Regions from separate parts of the Streptosporangium becharense genome, predicted to be linked through region 2. Evidence: predicted binding sites of a transcription regulator. Region 2 holds the regulator's gene; the other holds the start of a gene.
What was found. The regulator HspR, encoded in region 2, represses chaperone genes until heat shock. The targets are predictions, from matches to a motif close to ANTTGAGTCNNNNNGACTCAANT.
Positions count from the first base shown of each region.

Region 1 (9,890 bases), 3.3 Mb from region 2:
GTTGCCGTCCTCGTCGCAGATGTGCGTCACCCCGAGCAGGGGGCGGCCGACGGTGCCCTTGTGCTTGAGCCAGTCTTCGGAGCCGACATAGAGGAAGCCGTTGCCCTCGGTTCCCGCGTAGTACTCGTGGATTATCGGCCCCCACCAGTCGATCATCTGTTCCTTGACCGGGACCGGGCAGGGGGCTGCGGCGTGGACGGCGCACGTCAGGGCGGAGAGGTCGTAGCGGGCGCGGGTCTCCTCGGGCAGCTTGAGCATCTTGATGAACATGGTCGGCACCCACTGCGAGTGCGTGACCCGGTGTCTTTCGATGAGCGCGAGCGCCTGTTCGGGGTCGAACCGCTCCATGACGACGATCGTGGCACCCAGACGCTGGAAGCTCAGGCAGTAGCGCAGCGGGGCCGCGTGGTAGAGCGGCGCCGGGGAGAGGTAGACGCTGTCGGCCGAGGGGGCGAAGAGGAACTGGATGAGCTGGAGCAGCGGACCGGGCACGTCCAGCGGCGCCTTCGACAGCGTCGGCTTGACCCCCTTGGGCCGCCCGGTGGTGCCGGAGGAGTAGAGCATGTCCACGCCCTGGCACTCGTCGTCGACGGGTGTGGCGGGGTGGGCCGCGACGGCTTCCTCGTAAGAGTCGAAGCCGGGGGCGACGCCGTCCAGCATGAGCCTGCGCTCGACCCCCGGCGTGGCGTCCGTGATGGAGACGGCCACCTCGGCGAGGGCGGCGGAGGAGATGAAGACCCGGGCCCCGCAGTTGTCGACGATGTAGGCGAGTTCGTCGGCCTTCAGCCGGGAGCTGATGGCGGTGTAGTACAGGCCGGAGCGGTGCGCCGCCCAGGCGACCGCAAGGAACAGCGGGTGGTTCTCCAGCATGAAGGCGATGTGGTCGCCCGGCCGGAGCCCGGCGGCGCGGAGGAGGTGGGCAAGGCGGTTGGACTCCTCGTCCAGCTCACGATAGGTCACGACCCGCCCGGAGCCCGCCATGATCACAGCGGGCTTGTCCGGCGAGACTGCGGCGATGGCTCCCGGGTGCATGAAACCGAACATTACTCGGCCCACTCTTCGCTGAGAAGTGTTCACTTATCCGCCGTCGGTCGTCCCGCGCCGGGAGGCCGGCGACGGACACCGGATCCCCCGGCGCCGAGCGCCGGGCACCCGACATCCGATGCCGGACGCCCGGCGCCGGACGACGGCCCCTCGCTCCCGGACGGCGGCGGGCGGCGTGATCGTCGTCGCCCACGCCTCCGCATCGTGCCCCGCCCCCGGGCGGCGTCAGCTCGTGGCGGGGATGACCGCCCCCTTGTAGGTCTGCTCGATGAACTGCTTCACCTCGGGCCCGGAGAGCAGCGCGGCGAGCTTGGTCACACGCGGGTCCTTCTCCTTGCCCACGGCCACCACCAGGCCGTTGGCGTACGGGTTGCCCTCGGCCTTCTCCACCAGCAGAGCGTCGGAGGCCGGGTTCAGGCCGCCCTCCAGGGCGTAGTTGCCGTTGATCACCGCGGCGTCCACGTCCTGGAGGGAACGGGGCAGCTGCGCGGCCTCCAGCGGCTGGAACTTCAGCCCCTTGGGGTTGCCGGTCACGTCGCGCTCGGTGGCGGCGGTGCCGACGCCGTCCTTCAGCGTGATCAGCGAGTTGTCGGCCAGCAGCTTCAGGGCCCGGCCGAGGTTGGTGGCGTCGTTCGGCACGGCCACGGTGGCCCCCTGGCCCAGGGCGGCGGCCTCGGTCACCTTCTTGGAGTACAGCCCCAGCGGCTCCAGGTGCACCGGCTGGACGAAGCTCAGCTTGGTGCCCTTGGAGGCGTTGAAATCGTCCAGGTACGGCTTGTGCTGGAAGTAGTTGGCGCCGAGCTGGCCCTCGTCGAGCTGCACGTTCGGCTGGACGTAGTCGGTGAACTCGACGATCTCCAGATTCAGGCCCTCCTTGGCGGCGAGCTTGTCCTTGACGAACGTGAGGATCGCCGCGTGCGGGACCGGGCTCGCGCCGACCCTGAGCACCTCACCGGCCGGGGCGGCTCCCCCGCCGGCGGTGGAGGTGGACTCGTCCGATCCGCAGGCGGCGAGTGTCAGGACGAGTGCTGTTACAACAGCCGTAAAAGCCGACAATCTACGCATTATGCGCTCCTTGTGGGTATGAGAAGCCACGGGATCCCGCTCGTGGCCGGATCCCGGGAGGAAAGGGAGAGATTCAGTTACGGGCGAGGCGGCGGGCCACCATGTCGCCCAGGGTCTGCACGAGCTGGACCACGACGACCAGCACCACGACCGTGACGATCATGAGCGTGGTCTCGAAACGGTGGTAGCCGTAGCGGATGGCCAGGTCTCCCAGTCCGCCCCCGCCGATCGCCCCGGCCATCGCCGAGTACGAGATCAGCGCCACCACGGTGACCGTGAGCCCGGCGATCAGACCGGGCATCGCCTCCGGCAGCAGGACCTTGGCCACAACGGTCGAGCGGCTGGCCCCCATCGCCTGGGCCGCCTGAACCTTGTCCCTGCCCACCTCACGTAGCGCGGTCTCCACCAGGCGGGCGAAGAACGGCGCGGCGCCGAGGGTCAGCGGGACCACCGAGGCGCTGCTGCCGATGGTGGTCCCGACGATCAGCCTGGTCAGCGGGATCACCGCGATCATCAGGATGATGAACGGCAGCGAGCGGCCGACGTTGACCACGAATCCGAGCACCCGGTTGAGCACGGGCGAGGGGAACAGCCCGCCGCGGTCGGTGACGACCAGCGCCACCCCGAGCGGAAGCCCCAGGACCACGGTGAACAGGGTCGACCACAGGACCATCTCGACGGTCTGCCCGGTCGACTCCAGCAGCAGCGGAAGCATGTCGTCCCAGGTCATCACGCCTCCTGAACCAGCAGGCCGCGCTCGGCCAGGTAGGTGAGCGCCGCGGCGCGCTCGTCACCGGTGAGACGCAGGAGCAGGCGCCCGGTCGCGACACCGGCCACCTCCTCCAGTGCCCCGCCGAGGATGTTGACGTCGACGTCGAACTTGCGGACCACCCGGGAGACCACCGGCTCGTCGGCCTGCCCGGTGAAAGTGACCGTGACGGTGCCGGGCTCCGGCTCGGGCAGCGGGAACAGCTCGGCGGCGAGCCGGGAGCCGGGCCGGGCGATCAGCTCGGGGATGGTGCCGGACTCCTCGATGAGACCGTCGCGCATGATGGCGACCGAGTCGCAGATCGCCTTGACGACGGACATCTCGTGGGTGATCAGCAGGATCGTCAGGCCGAGCTCGCGGTTGAGGCGCTTGAGCAGGGCGAGGATCGACTGCGTGGTGCCCGGGTCCAGCGCCGAGGTGGCCTCGTCCGACAGCAGGACCGAGGGGTTGCCCGCCAGCGCGCGGGCGATGCCCACCCGTTGCTTCTGCCCGCCGGACAGCTGCCCGGGATGCGCCTTCGCCTTGTCGGCCAGCCCGACCAGCTCCAGCAGCTCGGCGACACGCCTGGCGCGCTCGGCCTTGCCGACCTTCATGACCTCCAGCGGAAACGCCACGTTCCCCGCGACCGTCCGGGAGGACAGCAGGGCGAAGTGCTGGTGGATCATGCCGATCCGCTGGCGCGCCTCGCGCAGTTCCCGCTCCCCCAGCGTGGTCAGCTCCCGTCCGGCCACCGAGACGGTGCCCTCGGTGGGCCGCTCGAGGAGGTTCACGCAGCGCAACAACGTGCTCTTGCCGGCACCGCTCTGCCCGAGCACACCGTAGATCTCCCCCTCGCGGACGCGCAGGTCGACGCCGCCGAGGGCGACCACCGCCTTGCGGCCCTTGACCTCATAGACCTTGCGCAGGCCCGACACTTCGATCACTGCTGTCTTCCCAACATCGACGACATCGACGAAATTCACGGCACGGCTTCCGGCGGGCGGGTGCCTACCGGGTGCCGGGGGGAAACGGCAGGTGGCTCAGGCGGCGCAGAACGAGGTCGTCCGCGGGGCAGGTCATGGTCTCGGGCCTTCGTGACTTCTGGGCGGGAACGGGCGGGGCGGCGCTCAGCACATGCGACACGCGCGCGCCATGGCGCGCGTGCCGGCCGTCTCCGAGCTCCGGCACACACGCATGCGACGACAGATGACCCGGCCCTGCGGGGTCATGCCGACATCGGGTGCCACGTTCACGCCTCCCTCAACATAACCCTTTCTTCCCCTTATTCCCGACATCTAATGTGACAGTGATCACTCCTCCGGTGTTTTTCCCGCCCGGCCCCGGTACCCGGTGCCGCCGGCTGCGACCGACGGGAATCCGTCGCGGCACGGCCGGTCGGTCTCAACCACAAGCAGTTACAAGTTTCTCCAAACGCCACCAAGGAGATGCCATGCGCCGTCGGCGAGTCTCGCAGGACCAGCATTCCGGTCCGTGGGAGTTGTCAACGATGCAGGACGAGGCCGAGATCCAGGCGCGATGGGTTGAGGGGCATGAGGCCCGGGAGCAGATCATCGAGCTCCGACGGCGCGTGTTCACCGGCGAGCAGGGCTTCGGCGAGGACATGGTGCATCACGAGAGGGATGCGGACGCCCTTCACCTGTGCGCCATGTCCGGCGAGACGATGGTGGGGGCGATAGCCGCCTACCTCTACGAGCCGGGGGCACCCGAACTGGCCGACCTGCGCCTGCCCAAGGTGGACGGGCTGAGCGTCCAGATCGGCAAGCGGGTGGAGCTCGCCGAGTACCGGGGCCGCCTCGTCACCGAGCAGCTCGGCACCGCGATGATGCGGCAGATCTGCGAATCCCTGCGACCGGCCCGTTTCTTCCTCATCATCCGGGGATCCCATCGTCGGCTCGCCGACCGGTACGTCCGCCGCGGTTTCGTCCGGCACGCCGACATCGGCTCCGGTGACGACGCCATGACGGTGATGGTGGTGGAGGGCCGCGAGGCCATGGAGGAGTTCTACGCCGAGCACCGGGCGCTGAGCAAGAGAGCAGCGAGTGACGGCCGCCGGCTGACGGTCCCCTCGCTCGTCCGGTTCCTCGCCGACAGCGGGCGTGACGACCTGCTGGCCTGGAACACCCTCATGACCGAGAACAACTACCTGGAGCCGCTGTCGCTGACGGACGAACTGCCCCGGCTGGCCGCGCAGGGGCAGATGATGATCGCCGAACAGCGTCCCCGTCTGGCGGCGACGCCCTTCCCCCCGGCGCCCGCGTCGCTGCTCGACATCGGTACCGGGCCCGGGGACTACCTGGCGGCGGTCGCGAAGGAGAAGGTCCTCTCCGGATATCGCGTCCAGGGTGTCGAACCCTCCTCCCAGCTGCTCGCCAGGGCACGGTCCGCCTTTCCGGAGCTGACCTTCCGGCGGGGCAGCGCGTACGCCACCGGTGAGCCGGACTCGTCACACGATGTGATCACGGCGAACTTCCTCTTCGTCCACCTCAGCAGTCCTGACCTGGCTCTGATGGAGATGGCGCGGGTGCTGCGGCCCGGCGGGCTGCTGTACGTGGTCGACGTCAACGACGACAGCTTCCGCGGACCCGACGAGATCCGCTCCCTGGTGGAGGCGCACGACCGCCACTACACCGGGGACCGCACCGTCCTGACCGACCTGCCGCGGCGGGCCGGGGAGTTCGGTCTCGTGCTGGAGAGACGTTTCGCGACGACGCTGCGCAACACCGGCGGCCCCGAACCGGTCCTCGGCCAGGACGAGATCCTCCTGGGGCGGCGGGAGGGGTGGAGCCTGCTGTCCTTCGTGCGTTCGCAGAAGGTCGCCGAGGACATGTTCCAGGAGGCGGAGGAGTACTACTTCCGCACGGGATGCGAGATCAGCCTCGACATCGAGACCCAGGTCTACCGCAAGCAGGCGGCCGGGGAGGAGTAGGCCGGGCGGTGTCCCGTCACCGGCGTCCCGGCCCGCGGGACCGGCTATCCGGTACCCCGGCCCGCCGGACCGGGCGTCCGGCGGCCCGGCTCGGTGGGCCGGTCATGACGGGCGGCCCGCCCCCGAGAACCGGGGACGGGCCGCCCGGCGGGTGGGCCGGGTCAGGCGGCGGCGCGCTCGGCGACCTTGGCCGGGGTGAGCGCGATCTCCAGCACCTCGCGCACGTCGCTCACCGTGTGGATGGTGAGCTCGTCGCGGACGGCCTGCGGGACGTCGTCCAGGTCGGGCTCGTTGCGCGCCGGGATCAGCACGGTCGTGATGCCCGCCCGGTGGGCGGCCAGCAGCTTCTGCTTGACCCCGCCGATCGGCAGCACCCGGCCGGTGAGGGAGACCTCGCCGGTCATGGCCACGTCGGCGCGGACCTGGCGGCCGGAGAGCAGCGAGGCCAGGGCCGTGATCAGCGTCACGCCCGCCGACGGGCCGTCCTTGGGGACGGCGCCGGCCGGGAAGTGGACGTGCACCGAGCGGTCCTTGAGGGAGCCGACGGGCAGCTCCAGCTCAGCACCCCGCGAACGCAGGTAGGAGAGCGCGATCCTGGCCGACTCCTTCATCACGTCGCCGAGCTGGCCGGTGAGGGTCAGTCCGGTGTCGCCGGTCTCCGGGTCGGCCAGGGACGCCTCCACGTACAGGACGTCGCCGCCCGCCCCGGTGACCGCCAGGCCGGTCGCCACGCCGGGCACCGCGGTGCGCTGGCGCGACTCCGGGAGCGACGACTCCGGGACATGCCGGGGACGGCCCAGGTAGGGGACGAGGTCGTCCACCGTCACCGGCAGCTCGGCCTCGCCGAGCGCGACGTTCGCGGTGACCTTGCGCAGCACCCTGGCGATCGAGCGCTCCAGGGACCGGACGCCGGCCTCGCGGGTGTACTCGCCGGCGAGCCTGCGCAGCGCGTCCTCACCGAGGACGACGTCGGCGGCGGTGAGGCCGGCTTTGTCGAGCTGGCGCGGGAGCAGGTGGTCGCGGGCGATGGCGACCTTCTCGTCCTCGGTGTAGCCGTCGAGCGTCACCACCTCCATGCGGTCGAGCAGGGGGCCGGGGATGGCCTCCAGCACGTTCGCGGTCGCCAGGAAGAGCACGTCGCTCAGGTCGAGCTCGACCTCCAGGTAGTGGTCGCGGAAGGTGTGGTTCTGCGCCGGGTCGAGCACCTCCAGCAGGGCGGCCGTCGGGTCGCCGCGGTAGTCGGAGCCGACCTTGTCGACCTCGTCGAGCAGCACGACCGGGTTCATCGACCCGGCCTCGCGGATGGCGCGGACGATGCGGCCGGGCAGCGCGCCGACGTAGGTGCGCCGGTGGCCGCGGATCTCGGCCTCGTCGCGGACGCCGCCGAGCGCGACGCGGACGAACGTGCGGCCCATGGCGCGGGCCACCGACTCGCCGAGCGAGGTCTTGCCGACCCCGGGAGGGCCGGCCAGCGCGAGGACCGCGCCGCTGCGGCGCCCGCCGACCACGCCGAGGCCCTTCTCGGCCCTGCGTCCGCGGACGGCGAGATATTCGATGATGCGGTCCTTGACGTCGTCGAGGCCGGTGTGGTCGGCGTCGAGGACGGCGCGGGCCGCGATGATGTCGTAGGAGTCCTCGGTCCGCTCGTTCCACGGGATGTCGAGGACGGTGTCGAGCCAGGTGCGGATCCAGCCGGTCTCGGGCGACTGGTCGGAGGTCCGCTCCAGCTTGTCGACCTCCTTGAGCGCGGCCTCGCGCACCTTGGGCGGCAGATCGGCGGCCTCGACGCGCGAGCGGTAGTCCTCCTCCTCGGAGGCGGACGTGTCGCCGTTCAGCTCGGCGAGCTCCTTGCGGACCGCGGCGAGCTGCTGGCGGAGCAGGAACTCGCGCTGCTGCTTCTCCATGCCCTCCTGGACGTCCTTGCGGATCGTCTCGGCCACGTCGAGCTCGGCGAGGTGCTCGCGCGACCACTCGACCAGCTTCTCCAGCCGGTCGGCCGGGTCGGGGGTCTGGAGGATCTCGGCCTTGCGCCGCGTGGTCAGCCAGGGGGCGTAACCGGAGTTGTCGGCGAGGGTCGACGGGTCGTTCATCTGGTTGACCGCGTCGACGACCTGCCACGCACCCCGCTTCTGCAGGATCGTGGTGGCCAGCGCCTTGTACTCCTTGGCGAGCTCGTGGGCACGCTCGCCGGCCGGGACGGGCGCGATGCGGGTGGCCTGCACCCACAGGGCCGCGCCGGGGCCGGTCGTGCCCGCGCCGACCCGGACCCGGTCGACGCCGCGCACCACCGCGGCGGGCTCGCCTCCGGGCAGCCTGCCGACCTGCTCGACCACCGCCCGGACGCCCACCGATCCGTACTGGCCGTCGATGCGGGGAACGAGGAGCACCGCGGGCTTGTTGTCGGCGAGAGCCTGGGCCGCGTCGATCGCGGCCCGGACCTCGGTCTCGGACAGGTCAAGCGGCACCACCATGCCCGGCAGCACGACCTCGTCGTCGAGCGGCAGGACCGGGAGGACCAAGCTCTCACTCATGTGCACTCCAAAGGTTGAGTTGTACACACTCAATTAATGGGAGTCCGTGATTGTTCCCGAGCTTGAGCGTGTTCGCCGTGAGCGATCGTAATTCTGTAATCGAAGACGCGAAAGCCCAGGCAACTGCGGACATTCCCGCACGTGAGAGCGGTTGATGACAGGGTGTCGTCATCGACTTGACGGACATCTCAGCCTTTGTGACACTTTGTCATGAAAATTCCCCCTCGCCGCGGAGTGATCATGAGCGATGCGCCGTTCTCCGAAGTCCTCAGGAACGCCACCTGGGGAGACCACGAGTCCGCCGAGGACGGCAGCTACCTCAAAGCGCTGATGGCGGGCCGGCTCAGCCCGGAGGCGTACGGCGAACTGGTCGCCCAGCACTACTTCGCCTACGTCGCCCTGGAGAGCGCCTCCCGCGCGCTCGCCGCCGACCCCGTCGCCGGATCGTTCGTCTTCCCCGAGCTCTACCGGGAGGAGGCGCTGGTCCGCGACCTGGAGACGGTCTACGGGTCCGGCTGGCGATCCAGGATCGAGCCGTCCAAGCCGACGCTCACCCTGGTCGCCCGCATCAACCAGGTCGCCGACTGGCCCGCCGGCTACATCGCCCACCACTACACCCGCTACATGGGGGACCTGTCCGGCGGGCAGTTCATCCGGATGGAACTGCAGAAGATTTACGGCTACCGGCCGGGCGGCGGCGTCGACTTCTACCTCTTCGACGGGATCGGCAGCCTGCCCCGATTCAAGAACGAGTACCGGGCCCGGCTGGACGCGCTGCCCCTCGACGAGGCGGAGAAGCGCCGGCTGGTCCGCGAGACGAAGCTCGCCTACCTGCTCAACACCGAGGTCCTGGCCGAACTGGGCCGGGTGGCGCGCGCCGAACTCGTCGCCTGAGCCCTCCTCCCGGTGTCCGCCCCCGAGGTCCCGCCCGGCCGCCCCTTCCCGGGACCCGCCAGGACGCCCGGACGCCACCGACGTCTACGCGGCAACGTACGTGCCCCTCCCCGGGCCCGCCGGGACGCCCGGTCGCGGTGCCGAGGTGCGCCGGGATGCCCGCCCACGGTTCCGGACACTGTGCGACCATGGGACGATGCCCCGCATTTCGGCCGCGACCATCGGCGAGCACCGCACTCAGACGCGTGAACGCATCCTGCGGGCGGTCTCGCGTCTCATCCGCGAGCAGGGCATCGACACCATCTCGATGACGGACGTGGCCGGCGAGGCCGGCATCACCCGCACCGTCCTGTACAACTACTTCCCCGACAAGGCCGCGCTGCTGCTGGCCTTCACCGAGCGGGTGACGCACTACTTCATCGACAGCTACGAGCGGGAGCTGCCCGAGCGGGCGACCCCCGCCGAGCGGCTGCGGGTGTTCGTCAGGCTCCAGCTGGCCGGGCTGCTCGCCCACCCGCACCCCGGCCCCGCCGACCTGTCGGCCGCGCTGGGCCCCGACGCGTACCAGCGCCTGGCCGACCACGTCGAGCCGATGCAACGCATCCTGACCGGAATCATCGACAGCGGGGTGGCGTCCGGCGACTTCCGGGCCGCCGACGTG
Region 1 is NZ_JACHMP010000001.1:6,732,316-6,742,205, reverse strand. Features, by position in the region: gene F4562_RS29330 (acyl-CoA synthetase) at 1-1,032, opposite strand, end outside; gene F4562_RS29325 (MetQ/NlpA family ABC transporter substrate-binding protein) at 1,270-2,109, opposite strand; gene F4562_RS29320 (methionine ABC transporter permease) at 2,183-2,839, opposite strand; gene F4562_RS29315 (methionine ABC transporter ATP-binding protein) at 2,839-3,801, opposite strand; gene F4562_RS29310 (methyltransferase domain-containing protein) at 4,308-5,804, shown strand; gene lon (endopeptidase La) at 5,966-8,335, opposite strand; gene F4562_RS29300 (biliverdin-producing heme oxygenase) at 8,576-9,229, shown strand; gene F4562_RS29295 (TetR/AcrR family transcriptional regulator) at 9,426-9,890, shown strand, end outside.
Region 1: the regulator HspR is predicted to act here: its motif matches at 8,348-8,370, upstream of lon (endopeptidase La).

Region 2 (9,890 bases):
TTCCGGTGAGGAACCGGTGATCCGCGACAACCGTAAGATCGACCCGGAGACGGGGCAGCCACGCGAGGCGAGCCAGTCGGACGCGCAGGGACACCCGGGCGGGGGGCAGGGCGAGCAGTCCTCCTCCCTCGCCTCCGACCTGGCGTCGATCGAGCTGGCCACCCAGCTCGCGGAGCGCACCGCGGACCTGCAGCGTCTCCAGGCCGAATACTCCAACTACCGCAAGCGCGTCGACCGCGACCGGACGGTGGTCAAGGAGCAGGCGGTGTCCGGCGTCCTGGCCGAGCTGCTGCCGGTCCTCGACGACATCGGCAGGGCCCGCGAGCACGGCGAGCTCACCGGCGGCTTCGCCAAGGTGAGCGAGTCGCTGGAGGCGATCACCGGCAAGCTGGGGTTGAGCACCTTCGGCACCAAGGGCGAGCCGTTCGACCCGACGGTGCACGAGGCGCTCATGCACAGCTACTCCGCCGATGTCACCGAGCCGACCTGCGTGGAGATCCTGCAGCCCGGCTACCGGATCGGCGAGCGGGTGCTCCGCCCCGCCCGGGTCTCGGTCGCCGAGCCCGAGGAGCCCGCCGCGCCGGCCCCGTCCGGTTCGGACGAGAACTGACCCCCCCTACATCTGATCTCTTGCGAGAAGGAACATAGATGAGCACCAAGGACTACCTGGAGAAGGACTACTACGCCGTCCTTGGTGTGCCCAAGACCGCTACGGCCGAGGAGATCAAGAAGGCGTACCGGAAGCTGGCCAGGCAGCACCACCCGGACGCCAACCCCGGAAGCTCGGCGGACTCCGAGAGCACCGCCAAGTTCAAGGAGGTCTCCGAGGCCTACAACGTCCTGTCCGACACCAAGCGCCGCAAGGAGTACGACGAGGCGCGGACGCTCTTCGGATCGGGGCTCGGCGGTTACGCGGGGGGCGGGGGGGCTCCTCGCGGCGGGTTCCCCTTCGACCTGGGGGACCTGTTCGGGGGCACCGCCCAGCAGGGTGCGGGCGACCGCATCGGCGACATCTTCGGGGGCCTGTTCAACCGGGGCGGCGCGAGCCGTCCCGGCGGGACGGCCAACAGGGCACGGCGCGGCCAGGACGTCGAGTCCGAGGTCACGCTCTCCTTCTCCGAGGCGGTGGAGGGCACCACGGTGTCGCTCCGCCTGACCAGTTCCTCCGCCTGCACGGCGTGCAGCGGGACCGGCGCCAAGGCCGGGACCACCCCGCGCGTCTGCCCGACGTGCGAGGGCACCGGCGCGGCGAGCCGCAACCTGGGCAACTTCGCCTTCTCCGAGCCGTGCCGCGACTGCAAGGGCCGCGGCCTGCTGGTGGACGACCCGTGCCCGGTGTGCGAGGGGAGCGGGCGGGGCAAGAGCACCCGCACGATCCAGGCGCGCATCCCGGCCGGTGTGGGCGACGGCCAGCGCATCAGGATCAAGGGCAAGGGAGCGCCCGGCGAGAACGGCGGCCCGGCCGGCGACCTGTACGTGCTGATCCACGTCAAGCCGCACCCGGTGTTCGGCAGGACGGGTGAGAACCTGACGATCACCGTGCCGGTCACCTTCACCGAGGCAGCGCTGGGCGCCGAGATCAAGGTGCCGATCCTGAAGGGCATGCCGGTCACGCTGCGCATCCCGGAGGGCACCCCGAACGGCCGCACCTTCCGGGTGCGGGGCCGGGGCGTGCCCCGCAAGGACGGCACCAAGGGCGACCTGCTCGCCACGGTCGAGGTCCTGGTGCCGCAGCACCTGGAGGACAAGGCAAGGGGTGCCCTGGAGGAGTTCCGCGACGCCACCTCGGGTGCCGACCCGCGGGCAGAACTCATCCAACAGGCCAGAAGCGAGTAGCGATGGACGTCAACTACTTCGATCTGTCGGACGACACTCCCGTCTACGTCATTTCGGTAGCCGCCCAGCTGTCGGGTCTGCACCCGCAGACCCTGCGGCAGTACGACCGTCTCGGCCTGGTCAGTCCAGGCCGGTCGGCCGGCCGCGGCCGCCTGTACTCCACCCGCGACATCGTGATGCTCCGCGAGGTCCAGCGGCTCTCCCAGGAGGAGGGCATCAACCTCGCGGGCATCAAGCGGATCCTGACCCTGGAGAACGAGGCCCTGCGCCTGCGGGACGAGAACGAACGCCTGCGCGCGGAGATGAGCATGATCCGGGCACTGATCCAGTACCAGCTGCCGCCCGCCTGACTCCACGAGACACCGCAGGGTGTTCGTCGCGAGGAAGCGCTGATGACCGGAGTGAGGGGAGTCCTCGTCCGGTACGCGCCGCCGACCGGACCAAGGAACGCGGGAGTCCCGCGAAGGAGCCGGGCCACAGCACCGGAGCCGCGACACGCGGCGTCGCCATCCGGCACGGTTCCCGGCCGTAAGCGGCGTCGCCATCGAACTCGAGTGAGGCAAGCATGGACTACAAACTTACGCAGAAGAGCCAGGAGGCGGTCTCCTCGGCCGTCCGGCGGGCGGCCGCCGAAGGCAACCCCGAGGTCGCCCCGGCGCATCTGTTCACCTCGCTGCTCGCCCTGCCGGGCGGCACCGCCGTGCCCCTGCTGGAGGCGGTGGGCGCCGACTGGAAGCAACTGCGGACCGAGGCGGAGAAGCAGCTCGCGGCTCTGCCCAAGGCGCAGGGTGCCACGGTCAGCGCCCCGTCGAGTTCGAGGCAGCTGCTCACCGCGTTGAACACCGCGGCCCAGCGGGCCCGCCGGCTTGAGGACGAGTACGTCTCGACCGAGCACCTGCTGGTCGGTCTCGCCGCCGACGGCGGCCCGATCGCCGAGCTGCTGAAGTCGCACGGCGCCACCCCGAACGCGCTGCTCGACGCCTTCGAGAAGGTGCGCGGGCACGCCAAGGTGACCAGCGCGACCCCCGAGGACACCTACCAGGCCCTGGAGAAGTACGGGATCGACCTGACCGAGCGGGCACGGGCGGGCAAGCTCGACCCGGTGATCGGCCGCGACTCGGAGATCCGGCGGGTCATCCAGGTCCTCAGCCGCCGCACCAAGAACAACCCCGTGCTCATCGGTGAGCCCGGTGTCGGCAAGACCGCGGTGGTGGAGGGGCTGGCCCAGCGGATCGTCGCCGGGGACGTGCCCTCCAGCCTGCGCGACAAGCGTCTGATCGCCCTCGACCTCGGCGCGATGGTCGCGGGTGCCAAGTACCGCGGTGAGTTCGAGGAGCGGCTCAAGGCCGTGCTCGGCGAGATCAAGGAGAGCAACGGCCAGGTCGTCACCTTCATCGACGAGCTGCACACCATGGTCGGCGCGGGTGCCGCCGAGGGCGCCATGGACGCGGGCAACATGCTCAAGCCCATGCTGGCCCGGGGCGAGCTGCGGATGATCGGTGCGACGACGCTCGACGAGTACCGCGAGCGCATCGAGAAGGACCCGGCGCTGGAGCGCCGCTTCCAGCAGGTCTACGTGGGCGAGCCCACCGTCGAGGACACCATCGCCATCCTGCGCGGGCTCAAGGGCCGCTACGAGGCGCACCACCAGGTCCAGATCGCCGACGGCGCGCTGGTGGCCGCCGCCGCCCTGTCCGACCGCTACATCACCTCCCGGTTCCTGCCGGACAAGGCGATCGACCTCGTCGACGAGGCGGCCTCCCGGCTCCGCATGGAGATCGACTCCCGTCCGGTGGAGATCGACCAGCTCCAGCGGAACGTCGACCGGATGCGGATGGAGGAGCTGGCGCTCGCCAAGGAGACCGACGAGGGCAGCCTCCAGCGGCTGGAGCGGCTCCGCAAGGAGCTGGCCGACCGCCAGGAGGAACTGAACGCGCTGATCGGCCGCTGGGAGCAGGAGAAGGCCGGGCTCAACCGGGTCGGCGACCTGAAGAAGCAGATCGACGAGGTGCGCGGCGCCGCCGAGCGCGCGCAGCGCGACGGTGACTTCGAGACCGCCTCGCGGTTGATGTACGCCGAGGTGCCCAAACTGGAGGCCGAGCTCGCCGAGGCCAGCAAGGCCGCCCTGCCCGACGACCCGATGGTCAAGGAGGAGGTCGGCTCCGACGACATCGCCCAGGTCATCTCCTCGTGGACCGGCATCCCCGCGGGCCGCCTGCTGGAGGGCGAGACCGCCAAGCTGCTGCGGATGGAGGAGGAGCTCGGCAGGCGTCTGATCGGCCAGCGGCAGGCCGTCCAGGCGGTCTCCGACGCCGTGCGCCGGGCCCGCGCGGGCATCTCCGACCCCGACCGGCCGACCGGCAGCTTCCTGTTCCTCGGCCCGACGGGTGTCGGCAAGACCGAGCTGGCCAAGGCGTTGGCCGACTTCCTGTTCGACGACGAGCGGGCGATGGTCCGCATCGACATGAGCGAGTACGGCGAGAAGCACAGCGTCGCCCGTCTCGTGGGTGCCCCGCCCGGTTACGTGGGCTACGAGGAGGGCGGCCAGCTCACCGAGGCCGTGCGGCGCAGGCCGTACACCGTGGTGCTGCTGGACGAGGTCGAGAAGGCCCACCCCGAGGTCTTCGACATCCTGCTCCAGGTGCTCGACGACGGCCGGCTCACCGACGGTCAGGGCCGCACGGTCGACTTCCGCAACGTGATCCTGATCCTCACCTCCAACATCGGGTCGCAGTTCCTCGTCGACCCGGCCATGGACAAGGACGCCCAGCGGACAGCGGTGATGAACGCGGTCAGGAGCTCGTTCAAGCCGGAGTTCCTCAACCGGCTCGACGACGTCATCCTGTTCGACGCGCTCGGCACCGAGGAGCTGTCCAAGATCGTGGACCTGCAGGTCGGCCACCTGGCCAGGCGCCTGGCGGACCGGAGGCTCACGTTGACCGTGACCCCGGCGGCCCGCGACTGGCTGGCGCTGACGGGCTACGACCCGCTGTACGGCGCCCGGCCGCTGCGCCGTCTCGTGCAGTCGGCGATCGGCGACAAGCTGGCCAAGGAGGTGCTGTCCGGTCAGGTCCAGGACGGCGACGAGGTCCTCGTCGACATCGACGATTCGAGCGACTCGCTGTCGATCGGCCCGGTAAGGGCTTGACCACCATTGGGTTAAGCGGACCCCTGATCAAGACCCCCCTGTTACGTTCGGCATTCGTCGGATCACCGAACGCAACAGGGGGACGTGCATGTCCAACACATCACGGAACATCCGGGGGCTCCTCGCCGTGGCGGCGCTCACGGTCGGCGCGAACTGGACGATGATCGCTCCGGCTTCGGCGGAGGCCGCGCTCTGCGGAGGGCGTGGCACCCTGGAGACGCTCCAGCGGCCCGGGACCGCGGCGTCGTTCTGCGAGGAGATCGAGGACGTCAGGGTCGCCGCGGTCGCCGGGGGGACGAGCGCCGCGCACGAGGACGAGGTGTCGGCCGTCGTCGACCGGCTCGCGCGGATCGCGGGCCTGCCCGGCCTCTCCCGGGCCTCCGCGGTGGTCAGCTTCGCCGACGCGGGGGGCGTCGCCGCGGGCCTCGGCTGCCACGCTCTGCCCTTCGGGCTGTCGGACCTGCCCGAAGGTTCCGTGGAGACCCTCACGCACCCGTTCCCGGACGCCGCGGCGGAGGAGGCCATGCGCGCCACCGGCGACCGGTGGCCGGGCACCCTGGCCGACACGCCGGAGCTGCCCGGCGCGGCCGGCGGGCCGCAGGACGGTCCGGACGACGGCCCGAGCTGGATGCGGCCGATGCTCCAGGCGTCTCCGGACCCGGCTGATTCGACCGGCGGCGCGGAAGGAACGGACGGCGCGGACGGCACACCGTCCGGTGACGTGACGCCGCCGCTGTCCCGCACGGAGTCGGAGTCGTCCGCCCCGGGTGGCCTGTCCGGCACGGACCTGCCCGAAGTGAGGACGCCGGACGCGAGCCTGCCCGAGACCGGCCCGTCCGCGACGGACCGGCTCCCCGCCGTGCGGCCTCCGGCGGACCTGCCGGCCGCCGTCCGGCCGCAGAGCCCGGCCCTGCCCCAGGGGCCCGCCACCGGCGGCGCGCCTGCGCAGGAGGCGCTGAACGTCGGCGACCTCTCCGTGTCGGGCTCGGCCCTGCCGGGCGGCGGGCGGCACTGACCTCCGTCCGCCGGACGATGACGAGGGCCGTGATCCGGGGGGATCACGGCCCTCGCCCATGGCCGGACCGCCCCGGCACGGACGCCGACCCGAGACGGCGGTGAAACCACCCCCGGCACAGACACCGATCCGGGACGCCCGGCGAGGCCACCTCCGGCACGGATGTCAGCGCGAGGCACCCGGCGAAGCCACCCACAGCACAGACGTCACCCCGAGGCACCCGGCGAAACCGTCTCCGGCACGGACGTCAGTGCGAGGCGTCCAGCAGAGCGTCGATCTCGTCCTCCGGCAGACCCAGGTCGACGCGGATGCGATAGCGGGTCCGCAGGAGAGCGGTGTACTCACCGCTGCCCCGCGGGGCCTGCTGGGCCCCCTCGGTGGCCCACCGGTGGGCCTCGTCGAGGTCGCCGTACGCGACGAGGGTCTCGGCGACGGTGAGCGCGGTGGCGGCGTTGACCTCGTCGTCGGCGCGGACCGTCTCGATCACCTCCCGCGCCTCGTCGGGCCGTTCGAGCTCGAAGAGGGTGTCGGCGATACCGGCCCGGGGGTCGACGCCGACCTCGCCACCGTCGTCGACCGCCCGCTGGAAGCAGTCGAGGGCATGGGCGGGCTGCCCGGCCTGCCGCCACTCCTCGGCGGCGAGGACGAGGATCGCCGCCCGTGATATGTCGCCGGACGCATACGCCTCCGCCAGGGCTTCCAGCCGCCGGGCCAGGTTCTCGTGATCGTCGGCCAGAAGTGCCTGCTCAAGCAATCGATCAAGTTGCTCACGTGTCACATGCGCCACATCGCGAGAGTACCGAGCGGCGCTCGACTTCGTATGCCCAACGGCAGGTATTGGTCGAACGACCTTGAGTAAACGAACTGTCACGGTGCGCGTGTTCCTCCAGTAAAACGGGCATATGGCGGGGGACTCCTGCTAGTGGAGTGCATCGTCGGGAGGAGCTGCGATGGAGATGTCCAAGCAGACGGCCTTCGCGTTGACGCTCCTGGTGGCCCTCTCCGTCGTCGTCCCCGGTTCGGCGGGATACCTGTCGGCGAAGATGGACGCCATCGAGCGCGCACACCGCGAGCTCCTGTCGCTGGAGAACCGCCTACGCCGGGAGAGGCTCGCCGCGCAGGCCGAGGAGGCGGAACGGGGCCGCCGGGACCGGCAGGTCGTCGCGTCGGCCCGTGCTCCCCGTGACTCCTCGCCCGGAGCCCGCGAGGAGCGGAAGGCCGGGGAGGAGGAGTCCGGTCCGCCCGCGTTCGTGCCCACGGAGCTCGATCCCGCGGAACGGCGCGAGGCGCGGCGGCGCGAGCAACGACGGCGCGAGGCCGAGCTCGCCGAGCGGGCCGCCCGCGAGGAGCGGCGCTGGGCCGAGCTCGAACTCGGCCACCTCTACCCGGGGCACCTGCCGGAGGATCTCACCGCCGCCCGGGACGTGTACGGCGAGATCGTCGTCCCCGAGCCCGACACGATCGGCAGCGGCCGGGTGCCCGTGCGCTCCGGGGACCCCGACCTTCCCGAGCACCCTCAGGCCGAGGCGCCGACCAACTGACGGCTCAGATAGCCGCGGATCAGCCGCTTGGCCTCGCTCACGATCTCCGGTGCGCCGTTCGGATCGCGGCGGAAGGCCAGCTTCAGCACCGCGTCCCCGGCCTCCACCGCTATCAGGACGGCCAGGTCGAGATCCTCACTGTCGGTGAAGCCGTACTCCTGGAGCAGAAGGCCGCGCAGCCGCCCGGCGATCACCGCGTGGTTGTCGGAGACCGCGTCGAGCAGGTTGAGGTCGACCACGTCACCGAAGTGCATGGACCGGAAACCGGGGACGGTCCGGTGCATCTCCACGTACTCGTCGATGATCGCGTCGACCGCGTCCCACCAGCCTCCGTACTCCTCCGATATGAAGCGCCTGCCGATGCGGGAGACGAACTCCTCCACGTGGCGGCGGGTGACCGCCTGGGCGATGGCACGCTTGTCGGGGAAGAACTGGTAGATCGAGCCGATCGCGACTCCGGCGCGCTCGGCGATGCGGGTGGTGGACAGCGCGTCGTAACCGACTTCGTCCAGCAGGTCGGCACACGCGTCGAGCATCCTCTCGACACGGCGGGCGCTCCGTCGCTGGGTGGGCCGGCGCCGCAGCGGAGTTTCACCGGACTCCTCGGCAGGCATCGTCACCCGTCCATCTTGCCCGCCCGGCCCGTCCGGGTCAGCGCTTATCGGCCAATCCCGAGATTTCCCGGCCGCCGGTGAGCCGCGCCAGACGGCGCAGGAGCGCCGGGGAGATCCGCGAGAGCGCGTAGCCGGCCTTGCCCTCCGCGTTGATCGCGACGGTGGGCAGGTCACGGTGGACGGCCCGCAGGATGTGCGCGGCGACCCGTTCGGGCGGGTAGCCGCGCCAGGCCAGCGCCTTCTCCGCGACCTCCTTCTCCCGTTCCCGGGACAGTCCCTCCGGGGCACCGGCGTAGGTGGCGTTGGCCGCGATCGCGGTGGAGACGAACCCCGGGCAGATCGCGGTGACCCCGATGCCCTCGCCGGCGAGCTCGGCGCGCAGGCAGTCGCTGAGCATCTTCACCGCCGCCTTGGCCGTGGAGTACGCGGGCAGCAGCCGGCTGGGGGCGAAGGCGGCGAGCGAGGCGATGTTCACGATGTGGCCGCCCTCGCCGCGCTCGACCATCTGGGCGGCGAACAGGCGGCAGCCGTGGATGACGCCCCAGAGGTTCACGTCCAGGGTCCGGCGCCAGTCGTCGACCGAGTGCGTGAGGAACGGGCCGGCCACCGCGATGCCCGCGTTGTTGACCACGATGTCGGGCACGCCGTACCGGTCCTTGACGAGCCGGGCGAACTCCTCCATGGCCGCCGTGTCCGCGACGTCCACCCGGTGGGCGTGCGCCACCCCGCTGCCACCTCCGGCGGTACGGATGGCGACGATGCCGTCGACGGTGCGGCGGGCGGCGTCCGGATCGATGTCCGCGCAGATCACCTCCGCCCCGTGCGCGGCGAAGGCGCGGGCGGTGGCCCGCCCGATCCCGCTGCCCGCACCGGTGACCACCACCAGCCGGTCGGCGTACGGCCCGTGCCCGCCCGTCCGGGCCCTGCGCAGTTCCCGGGAGGGCGGCGCGCCTTCGATGTGCCCGGCGAACTCGGCGATCATGCGGGCGACCGTCCGGGGGTGGCTGCGCTGCACCCAGTGGCCCGCGGGGATGCGCCGGTGCCAGAGTTCGGGCGCCCAGCGATGCGTCGAGGCCAGCAACGCGGAGGAGACGAACGGGTCCCGGGTGGCCTCGATGAGTTGTACGGGTGTCTCGGCGGTGCTCCCGGCGCCGGACGAGCCGGCCGGGCGGCGGCCGGTGAGCATGTTGGACCGGTAGAGGCCGAGGCCGTTCAGCGCGTCCTGAACGACCGTGTCGGCGGGGTGGCCGTCGCGGGGGGCGACCCCGTCGGCCGCCCGTACCAGCCGTTCCAGGCCGCGCGGCAGGATCAGGCGCAGGGCCGCCTCGGGAAGGACCGGGAGCTGGAAGGCAGCGATGTACCAGGAGCGCATCAGCTGTCCGGCGACCTCACGCCCGGAGCCGTGCCGCAGGAAGTGGGCGGCCTGGTCCAGGTGGGGGCCGCCGAGCGAGGTGAAGGAGCGGATCCGCTCCTTGATCCCCGGCCGGCCGATCAGGTTCCATGACTGGATGGAGCCCCAGTCGTGCCCGACGAGGTGCACGCCCGGCTCGCCCACCGCGTCGAGGACCGCCGACATGTCGGCGGCCAGGCGGTCGTAGCCGTAGTCGCCGTCGCGGGGGGCACCGGAGCGGCCGGCGCCGCGGACGTCGTAGCGGACCACGTGGAAACGGTCGTCCAGCAGGCCGGCCACCTCGTCCCAGACACGGTGGGTGTCGGGGTAGCCGTGGACCAGCAGG
Region 2 is NZ_JACHMP010000001.1:3,470,487-3,480,376, forward strand. Features, by position in the region: gene grpE (nucleotide exchange factor GrpE) at 1-610, shown strand, start outside; gene dnaJ (molecular chaperone DnaJ) at 649-1,836, shown strand; gene F4562_RS15030 (heat shock protein transcriptional repressor HspR) at 1,839-2,186, shown strand; gene clpB (ATP-dependent chaperone ClpB) at 2,402-4,984, shown strand; gene F4562_RS15040 (serine/threonine-protein kinase) at 5,073-5,999, shown strand; gene F4562_RS15045 (tetratricopeptide repeat protein) at 6,247-6,753, opposite strand; gene F4562_RS15050 (hypothetical protein) at 6,950-7,540, shown strand; gene F4562_RS15055 (TetR/AcrR family transcriptional regulator) at 7,516-8,154, opposite strand; gene F4562_RS15060 (SDR family oxidoreductase) at 8,192-9,890, opposite strand, start outside.